Regions from separate parts of the Micromonospora sp. CNZ296 genome, predicted to be linked through region 2. Evidence: riboswitches for the same ligand, from Rfam matches in the RefSeq annotation. Region 2 holds a riboswitch; the other holds the start of a gene.

Region 1 (7,764 bases), on a different contig from region 2:
CACGGCTCCGTCGCGGCGGTGGGCTTGCCGTTGATCCGGCAGACGAAGGCCAGGCCCCAGCGGGCGGTGCCGGTGACTGTGAAGCCGGCGGCCTGGAGCGCGGCCAGGCCGGTGGCCGGATCGCCCGGCGCACAGGCGACCTGGACGCCGCCGCCGAGCGCGGCGAAGTCGACGACCACAGTGACTCCCGAGGTGCCGGTGCAGGCGGCGGCGTGCGCCGCCCGGGGCGCGGGTTCGACTGCGGTCAGCGCGACGCCGGCGACGACGGCGGCCAGCAGGCCGGCCAGCCAGGTGCGGACTGTGGAACGGTGACGGAACACGGATCCTCCTATGATCGGGTGCGCGGCGAAGGGGTTCACGGGCAGGCGAGTGCCGGTGCGCCGGGGTCGGCGCCGGCGGCGGACAGACGGGCGTACCCGATCCCGGTTAGACCGAGGACGGCCTGGGCGGTCGCCCGGGGTGCGGTGGCCGGGTCGAAGCCGCCGCCGTCGAAGTCGACAGCGCCCCGGTCGGCCGGCGCCCCGGCGCAGCCGACCTGGAGTCCGGCGAGGAATGCCCGGGCCCGCGCCCAGGCCGGCAGCCGGTGGCCGTCGCGCAGGGCCTGCGCGGCGAGGCCGGTGCTGTTGGCGTTCGGCGTGCCGCCCGCGTTGGCGAAGCCGCCGTCGGCGCGCTGAACGGACACCAGCCAGCGCAGCCCGGCGGCGGCGTCGGCCGGACGGTCCGCGGCGCGCAGCGCCTGTGCCGCGAGCGCGGTGGCGTCCACGTCGGACGTGCAGACCGGTTGCGCGGGCAGCAGCGGGTAACCGCCGTCCGGGCACCGGGTGCCGGCGAGCCAGGCGGCCGCCGCCGGTGGCGCCCCGGCCGCCGTACGGTCCAGCGCCAGCAGCGCGAAGGATTGGCTGAACGCGTTGCTGTAGTCGCCGTACGCGGACCGGTCGCTGAACCTGCCGGCCGGCGTCTGGAGCGAGCGCAGCCGGGCGATCAGGTCCACCCCGCCGACGTCGGCCGGGTCGCCGCCGCGCACCTGCACGGCGAGGGCGAGCTTGGCGGTCGCACCCGCGTACGCCTCGGAGACGCCGTCGCCGAGGTAGCCGTCGCGGATGTCCGGCCGGGTGACCCAGGCCAGCGCGTCGGCGCCGTGGTCGTCGGCGACGCCGGTGGCGGCGAAGGCGAACACGGCGTCGAGGGTCAGCCCCTGGTCGGGGTACACGACACCGTCGAAGACCGCCTCGAAGCGTTCGCCGTCGACGAGTTGCCGGGCGAGCCAGCCGCCGGCGGCCTCCGGGCGGGTGAGGGCGGCGCGCTCGGGGGCGGCGACGGCGGGTGTGGTGAGGGTGAGAGCGGCGAGTACGCCGCAGAGGAGCGCGAGCAGGCGGTGCCGGCTTCGGCGGACGACCATCGGAAGCGCCTTTCCGGCCCGGCGGTCGTCGAAAGCCCGGACGACCGCGGCAACGCCGCGTCGACCGGGACTCCGACCCGTGGGCCACGACGGGTGGGGAGCGGATACACGCGTACGACGGGTATTCGGGCTCGCCGCCGCAGATCTCTCTGGGCGGCCTACCGTTGCGGGCCAGCGCCGGATTTCGACCGGTCTTCCCCCGCACGTACACGCGGTGGTTCAGTTGTCGCGACAGTCTGCTGTGGCCGGAGCGCCGATGTCAATGCGCCAGGAACCGGACACGTGCCGTGACGGCCGGCAGGACGCCCGGTGAAGACCGGGCGTCCTCGACCGCGTGGTCACTGTCAGCGGGGCCGGGAGCCGGTCATCGGCGGAACGGTCCGGTGACGCAGTAGGTGATGCCGCCGGAGGACGAGCCGGTCGTGCCGCGTTGCGACGAGAAGTACAGCCGGTCCCCCGCCGGGGTGAACGCCGGCCCGGTGATCTCCGAACCGCTCTGTCCGGTGATCCGCAGGAAGACCGAGATCTTGTCGTCGGGCGTGATCATGCAGATCTCCATGTTCCCGCCGTCCTCCGCGACGTACAGGTCACCGGCAGTGGACCCGGTGATGTTGTCGACCCCGGTCAGCGGAGGGGTGCCCGGACTGACCAGGTTGTCGTCGTAGGCGAGCTCGTACGTGCCGGCGGCCAGGTTGACCTGCCACACGCGGTTGTCGCCCTTCGTGGTGAACCAGACGGTGTCATCCGCGTAGTGACAGCCCTCGCCGCCGTTGAACGTCTTCGCGCCGGACACCTGCTGCCGGGTCGGGGTGGGCGAGCCGTCCGGGTCGGGCACCGTGGCCCAGGTGAACGTGCCGGAGGTCGCCGTACCGGCGCGGAAGACCTGGAGGGTTCCGGCGGAGAGGTCGCCCCAGGTGGTCGGCACGAACCGGTAGAACTTGCCGTCGGTCTCGTCCTCGGTCAGGTAGACGACCCGGCGGACCGGGTCGGCCGCGGCCGCCTCGTGCTTGAACCGGCCCAGCGCGGGACGCGCCACGGCGGTCCCGCCGAGGGGGTACGTCTCGAAGACCCGGCCCAGGGACACCTCCTCGCAGGAGAGCCAGGTGTTCCACGGTGTCTTGCCCCCGGCGCAGTTGTTGTTGGTTCCGGAGAGGATCCGCGACGCCCCGACCACGGTGCCGCTGGAGTCGAAGACGAGGCGTGAGGCACCGCCGCCCGCACCGGCTGACACCTCGGAGTTCGACACGTAGATCCAGCCGGTGCCGTTCGGGAACACGGCGCCACCGTCCGGAGCGTCGTGCCAGGTGTACGACGTCCCCGGCACCGTCCGACGGGATCGTGCGACGATCGAGCTGGTGAAGCCGGCCGGCAACTGGATGCCGTTGGCGTCGGCGGGCTGGAGCCCACCGTAGGGGCCCGCCGCGTTCTGCGCCGGGGCTCCGTACGCCGCCGACCACGCGGTGAACGGCAGCGCGACAGCGCCCGCACCGACGACAGTGGCCCGCAGCATTGCTCGACGATCCATGGAACCTCCTCGGTAGGTTCCCCAGATCTGACCGGGCGGAGCTTACGCACATCGATCTGTTGGATGAACGTCGATGGACGCCTCGGTGCGCGGCGTCGTGTCGGCCGTCTCGTCCGTCGCCTGCCGGTGACGGGAGCGACTCGCGGTCGGCCCCCGCCACCGTTCGCATGGCTGGTCAGCCCTTGCGCCACTTCTGGTTGGCCGTGCCCCCGCAGTCCCAGAGCTGGAGCCTCGCGCCGTCGTTGCCGTTCCAGTCCTTGATGTCGACGCACTTGCCGGCCTGGAGGTTGACCAGGTCTCCGGCCGCGTTCAGGGTGAACTGCTGGGCGCCGGTGCCGTTGCAGGTGTAGAGCTGCACCGCCGCCCCGTTCGCGGTGGACCCGGCGTCGACGTCCATGCACTTGTTGTTCTGGCTCTTGAGCGCCGTGCCGCTGAACGTCCACTTCTGCGCGTTGGTGTTGTTGCAGTTCCACATCTGCAACGGCGCGCGGTCGACGAAGTTGGAGCTCGGCACGTCGATGCACTTGTTGTTCCAGTTGCTGACCACTGGCACCCCGGTGGTCGGGGTGCCGCCGCCACCGCCGGTGAACGGGCTGAGGATCAGTCCGGCCGAACGGGGATCGCCGTCGTGCACCAGCGACTCGAATCCACCGACGTCGTCGAAGGCGAACGCGTACGCCCGGCCGTCGGTCATGTTGGCGTGGATCAGGCGTGCGTACTGGTTGGTGGGGTTGCTGCGGTAGAAGTCGGCGGCGTTCGTGCTGGGCTGGGTGTCGACGGTGCCGAGCGTGCCTCGGTTGAGGGCGGCGCAGAGCGTACGCGAGATCGGGCCGACCACCTGGTCGTTCGGCGCGGGCAGGTCGCCGTCACAGCCCCAGACGCTGGCCGAGGAGGGCCGGTTGAAGGAGGCGACGACCTGGCCGCTGCCGTTGGTGAAGGTCATGGTGTTGCCCGAGGTGCGGCCGTAGTACCGGATGGCCGGCTGGTCGGCGAAGGGCGCCACGGTCAGGGTCTTCGTGGTGTACGCGTTCCACGCGGAGGCGATGTACGAGTCCAGGTACGTGGTGCTGAGCAGGCCGGCCCCGGCCGCCTTGCCCGGAGCCAGGACGCGTAGCACGGTCCCGTCGGAGCGGGTGTGGACGGTGCCGGCCCAGCCCGGCTGCGCCCGGATCCCGTCGATCACCGCGTTGCGTCCGTTGGCCACCACGTCGCCGGTGCGCTTGGTGACGCCGTTGGCGCCGGTCACGGTGACCGCGTGCGGGATCGCGAACATGTCGACCTGGGAGCTGTTGAGCCACAGCCCGGAGTCGTTGTAGGTGAACTCGCTCCAGTCGAAGAGGATGTCGCGGTTCGCGTCACCGGCCGCCCAGGGCGCGGGCTGCACCAGTCCGTCCGGGGTGAGGAAGAACTTGAGCTTCTGCCCGAGGGAGAAGTAGGCCCGGCCGGAGAAGCCGCGGGGGAACTGGATCGTGGTGCTGCCGCCGTTGCCGGGGCCCGGGATGGAGACGTCCGGCGCGGGTGACGGCGGGAGCTGCCCGCCGGTCCACGGCACGAAGGTGCCGCCGGAGGTGACGTAGCCGAGCCGGCCGGAGGACAGCTGGACGCCGATGACGTAGAGGTGGACCGGGTCGCTGCGGCCGGTGGTGTTGGTGACGGTGACCGGCAGCAACGCCGGTCCGACCGCCTGGGCGGGCGTGGCGACGACAGCGCCGGTGAGCCCGGCGAGCAGGGCGGACGCGGCGGCGAGCAGCCTTCTTCGGAGACGCATGGGGACACCTCGCGGGAGACAGGGGGACGGGAGAGCGCTCTCTCAGCAGGGTCCAATTGTCAATATTGTTTGTCAATAGGTGGTTGCCTATGGACCAGGGCCACGGCGAAGGTCATCGGTTGATTAAGATCCACTACGGAACAGTCGACTGTGGATTGGGTAGGTAGGTACATGAAACGCATGCTTTCGGCGCTGACGGCGCTGGTGACCGTCGCGGCGGGCCTGACTGTCGGCGCCCCCGCCGCCCAGGCGGCCGGCTCCTGCTCGGGGACCATCACCTACAGCCAGGTGCAGTCGTCCGGGCTCGGTGAACTGGTGATCTACTACAACAGCAGCAACGGGGGCACCAACAGCGCCTGCTTCTACCACCGCGGCGCGGCGTACGGGAGGTCGGCGCCCACCTTCGTGCAGATCTACCGCTGCGCGGAGCGGTCGGGCGAGGGCGCGCACTGCACCCGGTCGGGCGGCGCGGACACCAATTCCGGTGACTTCAGCTATTACGCCGGCCCGGTCGCCGTCACCGGTACGGCGAACTACTGCGTCGAGGCGGTCGGCTACATCGGATGGGCCGGTGAGCGCCACCAGATCTACAGCCGCCGCCAGGGCTGCTGAACCCGCTCCCCTCCCCCGGACCGGGGCCGGCGCACGATGAGCGCCGGCTCCCCGGCCGGGCCGGGTCAGACGGCCAGCGCCCGGCGGCACCTGGTGAGTTCCGTGCGCAGATCCCGGCGCAGGGCCCGGTCCAGGCCGGGCTGGGCGAGCGCCTGGGCGAAGTCGCGGGCCGCCTCGTCCCACCGGCCCAGCCGGGCCAGGGCCGTACCCCGGTTGTAGCGCGGCACGGGGGCCTCCGACAGCGCCACCGCCCGGTCCAGGTCGGCGAGCGCGGCGGCCACGTCGCCGCGCTCGAACCGGGCGGCGGCCCGGTTCGTCCACGCCTCCACCAGTTCGGGGTCCCCGTTCAAGGCCCGGGTGAGCAGTTCGTCGGCCTCGGCGGGCCGGCCGCGCTCGGCGAGGACCAGGCCCAGGGTGCACAGCAGCGCGGGCTCCTGCGGAGCGCCGGCCAGCCCGGCCCGCGCACCCGCCTCGGCGGCATCCAGCGCGCCGCGCTCCACGCAGGTTGACCAGGGCGATCCGGGCGTCGAGGTGCCCCGGTTCGATGGCGAGCACCCGCTCCAGGTCGGCGCGCGCCCGCTCGGGGCGGCCCCGCTCCTGCTGGAGCACGGCCCGGTTGTAGTACGCCTCGGGCAGGTGCGGTCCCAGCCGGATGGCGGCGTCGTAGTCCCTGATCGCGGCTCGGGTCCGGCCCGCCGCCCGGTGGAGGGCGGCGCGGTCCACGTAGTACTCGCAGTTGTCGGGGTCGTGGGCGATCACGGTGTCCAGATCGGCCAGCGCCCGCGCCGGGTCGCCCAGCGCGAGGTGAACCTGCGCCCGGTTGTGGCGCAGCCGGGCCAGGTCCTGCGGGCGTTCGCCGGGGCCGAGCGCGGCCGTCAGCCGGGTCAGCCCGTCGTCGACGAGCCGCAGCGCGCGGTCGGGCCGGCCGGCCCGGCTGTCCAGCAGCGCCAGGCCCTGCTCGTAGAAGACCGTCGACAGCAGCCGCCGGCGTGGGTCGGCCAGTTCGGCGGCGAGGCGCAGCGCCACCTCCAGCCAGTGCCGGGCCAGCGCCGGGTCCTGGTCGGCCGCCGGCAGGTGCCGGGCGTGCAGCATGGCGGTGGCGTACGCCGCCGACATAGTGATCTTCGGGTCGTCGGTGACGGCCCGCGCCTCGTCGTAGAGGTCGAGCGCCTCGGCGGCCCGGTTCAGGGCCGCCAGGGCGGTGGCCAGGCCGGTGGTGAACGCCCACCAGTGCCGCAGGTCGCCGTCGGGGGTGACCGCCGCCCGCCCGCGCCGGGCGACCCGGGCCGCGTGGTGGTAGTAGCCGCGGGCCAGGCTGTCGCCCAGTGCCCGTCGCAGCGCCTGCGGGGTGCGCTCGCCGGGCGCCGGATCGGGGGCACCGTCGTCGCGCAGGTCGAGGCGCACCGGGGCCGGCCCGAGCCGGCGGGCCAGCGCGTCCAGCAGTTCGGCTGTCGTCTCGTCGGCGCCGGCGACGTGATCGAACCGGACGGTGACGGGCCGCCGGAGCGTGCCGGCCCAGGCCGCCACGAGTTCCGCCGCGCCGTAGGCCAGGCAGGCGGTACGGCGGGCGGGGTGGAAGCGGATCGGCTCCTCCTCGGCGGCCGGCCGGGCCGCCGGGTCGAGCTGGGGAGCGATCGCGTGCAGTTCGACCGCGTGCCGGGCCGCCAGGCGGGGCCGGTCGGCGGCGACCCGGCCGAGGAAGGCCGAGACCCCGGCGTACGGCCCGTGGTCGCGGTGGCAGTCGTAGCGCTCCGCCCCGTCCGTCACCGCAGGGCCCACCGCCGCAGGGGCGGGCGCCCGGGAGCGCCCGCCGGGGCGACAGTTACCAGCACCACTCGATCCACAGGCGGCGTGCGCCGGACACCAGGCGGAGTGCAGTCGTGCGACGGATGGTCATCGTCCTCATAGGAACCTCCGATGTGATGCACCTCAGGGCTGGCCCAGAGCGTAATGCCGGTCGATGGAAATAAGAAGGGTTCTCGCGATTCGCGGCGGGCTGCTCGCGCCGCCACGCCGAACGCCGCCGTCGCGGCGCCGGCCATTCCGCTGCCGAGCAGGCGTACGACGGTCAGCGCGACAGCATCCGGCGGACCCGGCGGCCCACCGCTTGCTTGACCTGGTCGCGCAGTGGCTGCGCGCGGCGTGCCGTGAGCTTCTGCTGCAGCGTCCGGTTCTCGTCCCGCAGCCATTGGATGCGCGTCAGCAGTTCCTCGGCCGTGTAGGCGGAGGCCGGCCGGACCGCCGGCGGGTAGACGGTTCGGCGGACCTGCTCGTCGAAGCGGGTGGCGCTGTCCCCGTCGGCGAACGACAGGCCGAGGTCGTGCTTGGCGAGGAACGCGGTGATCCGCGCGAAGCGCTCCTTGTGGCCCTCGTTCAGGGCCGTGTAGTCGGCTTCCTCGTAGAGTCGGGCGGCGTCGACGTCGGCCAGCACGTCGCGCATCAACCGGTGCGGGATGTCGA
Region 2 (7,764 bases):
GGGGCCGCGATGCTGGAGGTCACGCCGGGTATCACGGTGGTGGGGACGCCGGCTTCGGCGCACGCGGTGACTTCCTCGAAGCCGCGGCCGAAGACGTACGAGTCGCCGCCCTTGAACCGCACAACGTGCCGTCCGGCGCGGGCGTGCTCGACGAGCAGCGCGTTGATCTGTTCCTGGCTCGTGCTCCGCCCGTACGGGACCTTGGTGACGTCGATGATCTCGGCGTCCGGGCGCGCCCACTTCAGGGCCTCCCACGGGGCGAGCCGGTCGGTGAGGATCACGTCGGCCTGCTTGACGGCCGCGCGTCCGGCGACGGTGACCAGCCCTGGATCGCCCGGGCCGGCGCCGACCAGCGTGACGTGTCCGGCCGTTCGGACCGCTGCCGGTGCCCCGGCCTCCGAGGGGGCGACGGTACGCAGCACGACGTCGAACCGGCTCTCGTCGACCGGGGTGGTGACCCAGGTCAGGCGCCCGCGGAGGGCGAGGTCCTCCAGCGCGGCGCACACGGCCGGCGCGGCGACGGTGACCAGGGCGCGCCTGTGCAGCAGCGCACTGACCGTGACGGCGGCGGGTGCGCTCCCGTCGAGGACGAGCACGCTACGGCCGGTAAGGTTCAGCTGCATGTGACGGTGATTCCTAACGTGCTGAGGAGACAGCCGTCCGGTGTACGGCCTCGGTGAACGACTGGGCCAGATGCGGGTGCCCAGCCCAATGCACGTGCAGATAGGACGCGCTGAGGCTGGGGGAGGCGAATCCGGCATTGCGGCCCTCGATGCGCCAGGCGGGGTGCTCGCCGTGACCGGGTGTGACGGTGGTGCGGTGGAATTCGTGGCCGGTGGCAGCGGTTCCCCGCTCGCCGAGCAGCTGGTCCGAGCCGAGTCCGGCACGGTGGTACGCGAGGGTGAGGCGCGGCGTCATGACTGCTTCGGCGTCGAGCGCCCCGACCATGGGATGGCCGTCGACGGAGCGGCACAGATACAGCAGGCCGGCGCACTCGGCGACGGTGGGGACGCCGTCGAGGACGGCCTGGCGCAGTTCGTGGCGCAGCGTCGTGTTGGCGCTCAGCGTGGACGCGTGTACCTCGGGGAACCCCCCACCGAGGTACAACCCGCGTGTCCCGGCGGGAAGCCGCTGGTCGCGGGCCGGGTCGAACGGAACGACGGTGCAGCCCGCCGCCTGCAGCAGCTCGGTCGTCTCGGCGTACCGGAAGGTGAAGGCACGCCCGGCCGCGACCGCAACCACCGGTGATCCGGCGCCCAGCCGCCGGACGTGCGCGGCGGGATCCCATGGCTGGGCGTCCAGATCGGGTGCGGTGCGTGCCACCTGCAGCACCGCATCGAGGTCCACGTGGCGGGCGATCTGCTCGGCCAGCACGTCCAGGGCGGCGGCGGCCTCCTCACGTTCGGCTGCCGGCACGAGCCCGAGGTGGCGCGACGGGGCGCTGACACCCTGGTCGCGGTGCAGGATCCCGAGCACCGGTACGCCGGTGGATTCCACCGCCCGGGCCGCCTCGGCGGCGTGGCGGGCGGACCCGGCTTTGTTGAGCACGACACCCGCGACGGTGACGCCGGCCTCGAACGTGCCCATTCCGTGCACGACGGCCCCTACGCTGCGCGAGGTGTGCGAGACGTCCACGACCAGCAGGATCGGGGTGGCGGTCAGGGCCGCGAGGTGCGCGGTGGAGGCGAAACCGTCGCCGCCGATGCGGCCGTCGAACAGGCCCATGACCCCTTCGACGATGGCGATGTCCGCGTCGCGTGCGCCGTGCAGCAGCAGCGGGATCACGAGTGAGGGGTCGGTCAGGTGCGGGTCGAGGTTGCGGCCGGGGCGTCCGGTGGCCAGCGCGTGGTAGCCGGGGTCGATGTAGTCGGGCCCCACCTTGTGCCCCGACACGGTGTGCCCGCGCGCGGCCAGCGCGGCCATGAGCCCGGTCGCGACCGTGGTCTTGCCGTGGCCGGAGGCCGGCGCCGCGACGATCAGCCGCGGAAGGCTCACCATTCGATGCCTCGTTGGCCCTTCTGGCCGACGTCCATCGGGTGCTTGACGTGCTGCATCTCGGTCACCAGATCGGCTGCCTCGATCAGCCGGTGGTCGGCCCGGCGCCCGGTGACGATCACGTGCTGACGGCCGGGACGGTGGACCAGTGTCTCCACGACGTCGCCGACGTCGACCCAGCCCCACTGCATCGGATAGGTGAACTCGTCCAGGATGTAGAGCTGGTGCCGTTCCGCCTGGATACGGCGCTTCACCTCCGCCCAGCCCTCGGCGGCGTCCGCGGCGTGGTCCGCCTCGGTGCCGCTCTTACGGCTCCAGGACCATCCGGAGCCCATTTTGTGCCACTCGACTGGCCCGCCTTCGCCGGTCTGCTCGTGCAGCAGCCCGAGCCTCTCCAGGACGGTCTGCTCCCCGATGCGCCACTTGGCCGACTTCACGAACTGGAACACCCCGATGTCCCAGCCCTGGTTCCAAGCGCGCATCGCCATACCGAAGGCGGCGGTCGACTTGCCCTTGCCGTTTCCGGTGTGGACCATCAGCAGCGGCCGGTTGCGCCGCTGGCGGGTGGTGCTGCCGTCGTCCGGGACGGTGAGCGGCTTACCCTGCGGCATCAGGCCACCCCCGCCCGCGGAGCGGTCGCCGTGCGAACGACCCCGGTGAGCCCGTCGGCGGTCACTTCACCGAGCGGCACGTGCTCGGCCCTCAGATGAGTGGCAAGCCGGGCGGCGAGGCCGAGCCGGAATCGTCCGGTCTCGCAGTCCACGACGACGACCTGGACACCGCTGGTGGCGAGCGCGGCGGCGGCGCGGTGGGCACGACCCAGCGGGTCCGGGCCGGAGGTGGCGCGGCCGTCGGTCACCACGACGAGCAGGGGCCGGCGGGACGGGTCGCGCAGCGCCTCCCGGCGCAGCACCTCCCCACTGCGTTCCAGGCCCTCCGCGAGCGGGGTCCGGCCACCGGCCGGTAGGTCGGCCAGGCGGCGGGAGGCGACGTCGACCGAGCCGGTCGGTGGCAGGACGACCTCGGCGGTGTGCCGGCGGAACGTCACCAGTGCGACCTTGTCCCGGCGGCGGTAGGCGTCCAGCAGCAGCGACAGCACAGCGGTCTTGACCTGCTCCATGCGGCGGCGGGCCGCCATCGAACCGGACGCGTCCACGCACAGCAGCACGAGGTTCGACTCGCGCCCGACGGTCTCGGCCCGGCGCAGGTCGCCGGGCACGAGCGCGAGGCCGCGACCGCCGGTCAAGCCACCCCGGGAATGCTGATGCGGCGCCGCCGCGGTGATGGTGCCCGGCAGGTGCAGCCGGCCGTCGCCGGACGTGCGCCGCCGCTGCCCGGCGACACGGCCCTGCGGTGTTCGTGCCCGGGACCGCCGGCCGGCCTGACCGTCGCCGGTTCCTTTCACGACCAGCAAGCGGGCACGTGCGGGCTCGCCCGCGGATGCCATCGATGTGGCGGCCTGCCGTTCGGGCTCCGGTACGGGCGGGCTCTCGCCGGGAGAGCCGGGCACGTCCCCGGCCGATCCGTCGTGCCCGGTGTCGTCGGGCAGACCGCCGCCGGGACCGTCGGGTCCGGGGTCGGGGTCGTTGTGGCCGAGTAGGTCGTCCAGGCGGTCCTGGTCCAGGCCGGGCTCGTCGAAGGGGTTGCGGCGGCGGCGGTGCGGCAGCGCGAGACGGGCGGCGATGCGGATGTCCTCGAGTGTCACTCGCGTACGTCCCCGCCAGGCCGCGTGCGCCGCGGCGGCGCGAGCGGTGACGAGGTCCGCACGCAGGCCGTCCACGTCGAACGCGGCGCACAGCTCGGCGATCCTGGTCAGCGTCTCGTCGTCGAGCACGACACCGGCCAGCGAGCGCCGGGCGGCGGCCAGCCGGGTGCGCAGGGCTTCCTGCTCGCCGGCCCAGCGTGTGGCGAAGCCCTCCGGGTCGGCGTCGAATGCGAGCCGGCGGCGGACCGCCTGCACCCGCAGGACGGGGTCACGCGGGGCGGCGACCTCGACCGTCAGGCCGAACCGGTCGAGCAGCTGCGGGCGCAGTTCGCCCTCCTCCGGGTTCATCGTGCCGATCAACACGAACCGGGAGGCATGCTCGACCGAGACACCGTCGCGTTCGACGCTGACCCGGCCGGTCGCCGCGGCGTCGAGCAGCAGGTCGACCAGGTGGTCCGGCAGCAGGTTGACCTCGTCGACGTACAGCAGGCCACGATGGGCCCGGGCCAGCAGGCCAGGCTCGAACGCGACGACGCCGTCTCGCAGCGCGGCATCGAGCTTCAGCGATCCGGTCACCCGGTCGTCGCCGGCTCCGACGGGTAGTTCGACGAGGCGTACCGGCCGTTCGACGACGGGCGTGGGCACGTCGAACGGCCCGTCGGGGCAGACCGCCGAGGGATCGTCCGGGTCGATGGAGAACCGGTCGCCCGCATAGACCCGTACCGCCGGGAGCACCTCGGCGAGGCCGCGCACGGTAGTGGTCTTGGCAGTGCCCTTCTCCCCGCGGATCAGGACACCGCCGATGAGCGGATCGATCGCGACCAGGGTGAGGGCGAGAGTCATGTCGTCGGCGCCGACGACGGCACAAAAGGGGTACTGCGCTGGCATGTAGGGCTCCCGCTCGATCTGCCATGGCGGTCCACGACGCGGCATGCGCCGTGGATCGGATCGAGGCCGGTCTTCGGACTTCCCAGGTCAATGCCTGGATCACCGCAGCGGGCCCTGTGCCGGATTCTCACCGGCTTCCCAGATTCTCCCCGCGACCACGGTCGTGGGGCACCTCGAACCTGTGCATCACCATAGACGCCCCGGTGGCCGGGGCAAGGGCCGGTGGGCGGCTAGGGTGCATCTCCATGGAGGAGCGGGTGACCGTGGTGGGGATCGGGGCTGACGGGTGGGTGGGTCTGCCGGAGCCGTCCCGGGCGCTGGTGCGGGCGGCCGCGACGCTGCTCGGCGGGCGGCGGCACCTCGAGGCGGTGCCGCCCGTCGACGGCCAGCAGCGCGTGGCGTGGCCGTCGCCGCTGCGGGACAATCTGCCAGGTGTGCTCGCCTCCGCGCGAGGGCCGGTTGTCGTGCTGGCCTCCGGCGACCCGCTCGTGTCGGGTATCGGCACGACGCTGCTGGACGTCCTGGGCCCGGAGCGCGTGACGATCGTGCCCGGGGTCTCCTCGGTAGCCCTCGCCCGAGCACGTCTCGGATGGCCGGCCGAGTCCGTCACCACGGTCAGCCTGGTCGGCCGGGACCTACGGCTGATCGTGCCTGCGCTCTCGGCCGGGCGCCGGCTGCTCGTGCTGTCCAGCGACGAGACGACACCCGCGGCCGTGGCCGCGGTGCTGACCGGGCTCGGTTGGGGGCAGTCCAGGCTGGTCGTGCTCGGTGACCTCGGTGCCGCCGGTGAGTCGTGTACCGCGACCACCGCGGCCGGGTGGGACCTGAACGACGTGCCGCGGTTGAACGTTCTCGCTGTCGAAGCTCGCGGTGCCGGTCCGGGCTGGGCCTCGGGCGGCGTGTTGCCCGACGACGCGTTCGAGCACGGCGGGCAGATCACCAAACGTGACCTGCGGGCCAGTGCCCTGGCCCGGCTCGCGCCCGCGCCCGGTCAGCTGCTGTGGGACGTCGGCGCCGGCAGCGGCTCGATCGGTGTGGAGTGGATGCGGGCCTGGCCGACGGCACGGACGATCGCGGTGGAGCCCCGCTCCGACCGGGCCGCGCTGGTGCACCGCAACGCCGCTGCCCTCGGCGTGCCGGGTCTGTGTCTGGTCGAGGGTTCGGCGCCCGGGGCCCTGTCCGGCCTGGACCGTCCCGACGCGGTGTTCGTCGGCGGCGGGGCCACCGTCCCCGGCGTGCTGGACACCTGCTGGGATGCGCTCGGCGCCGGTGGACGGCTCGTCGTGCACGGTGTCACCGCCGAGACCGAGGCGGTGCTGCTGGAGCAGCACAGCCGGCGCGGCGGTGAACTCGTCCGCCTGCACGTCGAACGCGCCGAACCGCTCGGCGGCTTCACCGGCTGGACGCCCGCACGGGCAGTCAGCCAGTGGTCCATCGTCAAGGGAGATTCATGACCGTCCATTTCGTCGGGGCCGGGCCCGGCGCCGCCGACCTGCTCACCCTCCGCGCGGTACGCCTGCTCGAGTCCGCCGACGTGTGCCTGTACCCGGGCACGTACCTCGACGCCGAGGTGCTGGAGCACTGCCGTGACGACGCCCGGCTGATCGACACCCAGCACCTCGACCTGGACCAGATCACCACGCACCTGGTCCAGGCACACGCCGACGGGTCCGAGGTCGTACGGCTGTGCTCCGGTGACCCGTCGCTGTACTCGGCGGTGCACGAGCAGGCACGCCGGCTCGACGCCGCCCGGGTCCCGTGGGACGTCACGCCCGGCGTGCCGGCCTATGCGGCTGCTGCCGCCGCCGTCGGCGCCGAGCTGACCGTCCCGGAGCTGGCCCAGTCGGTCGTGCTCACCCGCGCGCAGGCCCGGTCCACGGTCATGCCGTCGGGAGAGAAGCTCGCCGCGTTCGCCGCGACCGGCGCGACGCTCGCCCTGCACCTGGCGGTCACGCGTACCCGCGAGCTGGCCGCCGAACTGGCTGGCTACTACGGCCACGACTGCCCCATAGTCGTGGTGCACCGGGTGTCGCAGCCGCAGGAGCTCATCCTGCGCGGCACGCTGGCCGACATCGGCGGCCGGGTCGAGCAGGCCGGTCTGCGACAGGCAGCGGTCATCCTGGTCGGCCCGGCGCTGGCCGGGGACGTCCGTGGCGGCGAGTCGTTCCTCTACTCGGCCGGTCGCGAGCGCCGCGTGCGCGGCTGATCAGGGCACGAAGCGCGGGCTCCAGACACGTCCGGCCGCGGTGACTCGCGTCGCCGAGGCGCCGATGATCAACAGGCATTTCATGTCGATGCTGCCAGGGTCCAGTTCGCCGAGCGAGGTGACGGTGAGGCTCTCCCCGGCCCGGCCGATGTCGCGGCCCACGACCACGACCGTCCGGGGGGACTTGTGCTCCAGCAGCACGGCCCGGGCCTGCGCGACCTGTTCGGTGCGTGAGCGTGAGCGCGGGTTGTAGAGGGCCAGCACCAAATCCGCCTCGGCGACAGCGCGCAGCCGCTTGACCACGACCTCCCACGGCTTGAGCCGGTCCGACAGGCTCATCACCGCGAAATCGGCCCCGATCGGCGCGCCCGCGCGCGCCGCGACCGCCTGGACGGCGGAGATCCCGGGTACGACACGGATGGCGACGCCGGCGTAGCGGGGGTCCTCCGCGGCCTCGAACACCGCCGACGCCATGCCGAAGACGCCCGCGTCACCGCCGGAGACGACCGCGACGCGCTCACCGGCGAGCGCCAGTTCGAGCGCCTGCCGGGCCCGCTCGAGCTCGACCGTGTTGCCGGAGGCGTGGCGGACGAGTCCGGGGCGCTGCGCGACGCGCTGGACGTACGGGCCGTAGCCGACGACGTGGCCGACCTCGGCGAGCACCTGCGACGCCTCGGGGGAGAGCCACCGATCGGGACCGGGGCCGAGGCCCACGACGACGACCTCGGCGCCGGGATAAGGTTCGGTGACCCTGGTGGCCGGGAGGTCGTAACGGGCCACTCCGGGCCGGGTGTCGCCGGGGACCAGCACGATCGAGAAGTACGGCACCGTGGCGGGGTCCACGTCGGCGACAGGCAGTACCCGCTCGGCGGTCATCGACGCCCGTTCGACGTACCAGGAGCCCTCGACGCGCCCGGCCTGCTCGAGCGCCGAGCGGACCTTGGTGAACGTCCGGCCCAGCTTCATGATC

The links. Region 2 has a riboswitch for cobalamin ahead of FB455_RS32800 (magnesium chelatase subunit D family protein). Riboswitches for the same ligand answer to the same signal wherever they lie in the genome.
Region 1: it holds a riboswitch for cobalamin, as region 2 does, so the genes downstream of both, FB455_RS15340 (peptidase) here and FB455_RS32800 (magnesium chelatase subunit D family protein) in region 2, are expected to answer to the same signal.

The regions. Positions count from the first base shown of each region.
Region 1 is NZ_VISW01000008.1:82,990-90,753, reverse strand. Features, by position in the region: gene FB455_RS15345 (hypothetical protein) at 1-320, opposite strand, end outside; gene FB455_RS15340 (peptidase) at 356-1,399, opposite strand; cobalamin riboswitch at 1,499-1,634, opposite strand; gene FB455_RS15335 (alkaline phosphatase PhoX) at 1,764-2,924, opposite strand; gene FB455_RS15330 (beta-1,3-glucanase family protein) at 3,100-4,692, opposite strand; gene FB455_RS15325 (hypothetical protein) at 4,864-5,304, shown strand; gene FB455_RS34555 (tetratricopeptide repeat protein) at 5,370-5,804, opposite strand; gene FB455_RS34785 (hypothetical protein) at 6,052-7,212, shown strand; gene FB455_RS15315 (polysaccharide pyruvyl transferase family protein) at 7,373-7,764, opposite strand, start outside.
Region 2 is NZ_VISW01000036.1:19,615-27,378, reverse strand. Features, by position in the region: gene cobA (uroporphyrinogen-III C-methyltransferase) at 1-623, opposite strand, end outside; gene FB455_RS32810 (cobyrinic acid a,c-diamide synthase CobB) at 637-1,998, opposite strand; gene cobO (cob(I)yrinic acid a,c-diamide adenosyltransferase) at 1,992-2,606, opposite strand; gene FB455_RS32800 (magnesium chelatase subunit D family protein) at 2,606-4,588, opposite strand; cobalamin riboswitch at 4,636-4,779, opposite strand; gene FB455_RS32795 (bifunctional cobalt-precorrin-7 (C(5))-methyltransferase/cobalt-precorrin-6B (C(15))-methyltransferase) at 4,834-6,042, shown strand; gene FB455_RS32790 (cobalt-precorrin-4/precorrin-4 C(11)-methyltransferase) at 6,039-6,794, shown strand; gene FB455_RS32785 (precorrin-2 C(20)-methyltransferase) at 6,795-7,764, opposite strand, start outside.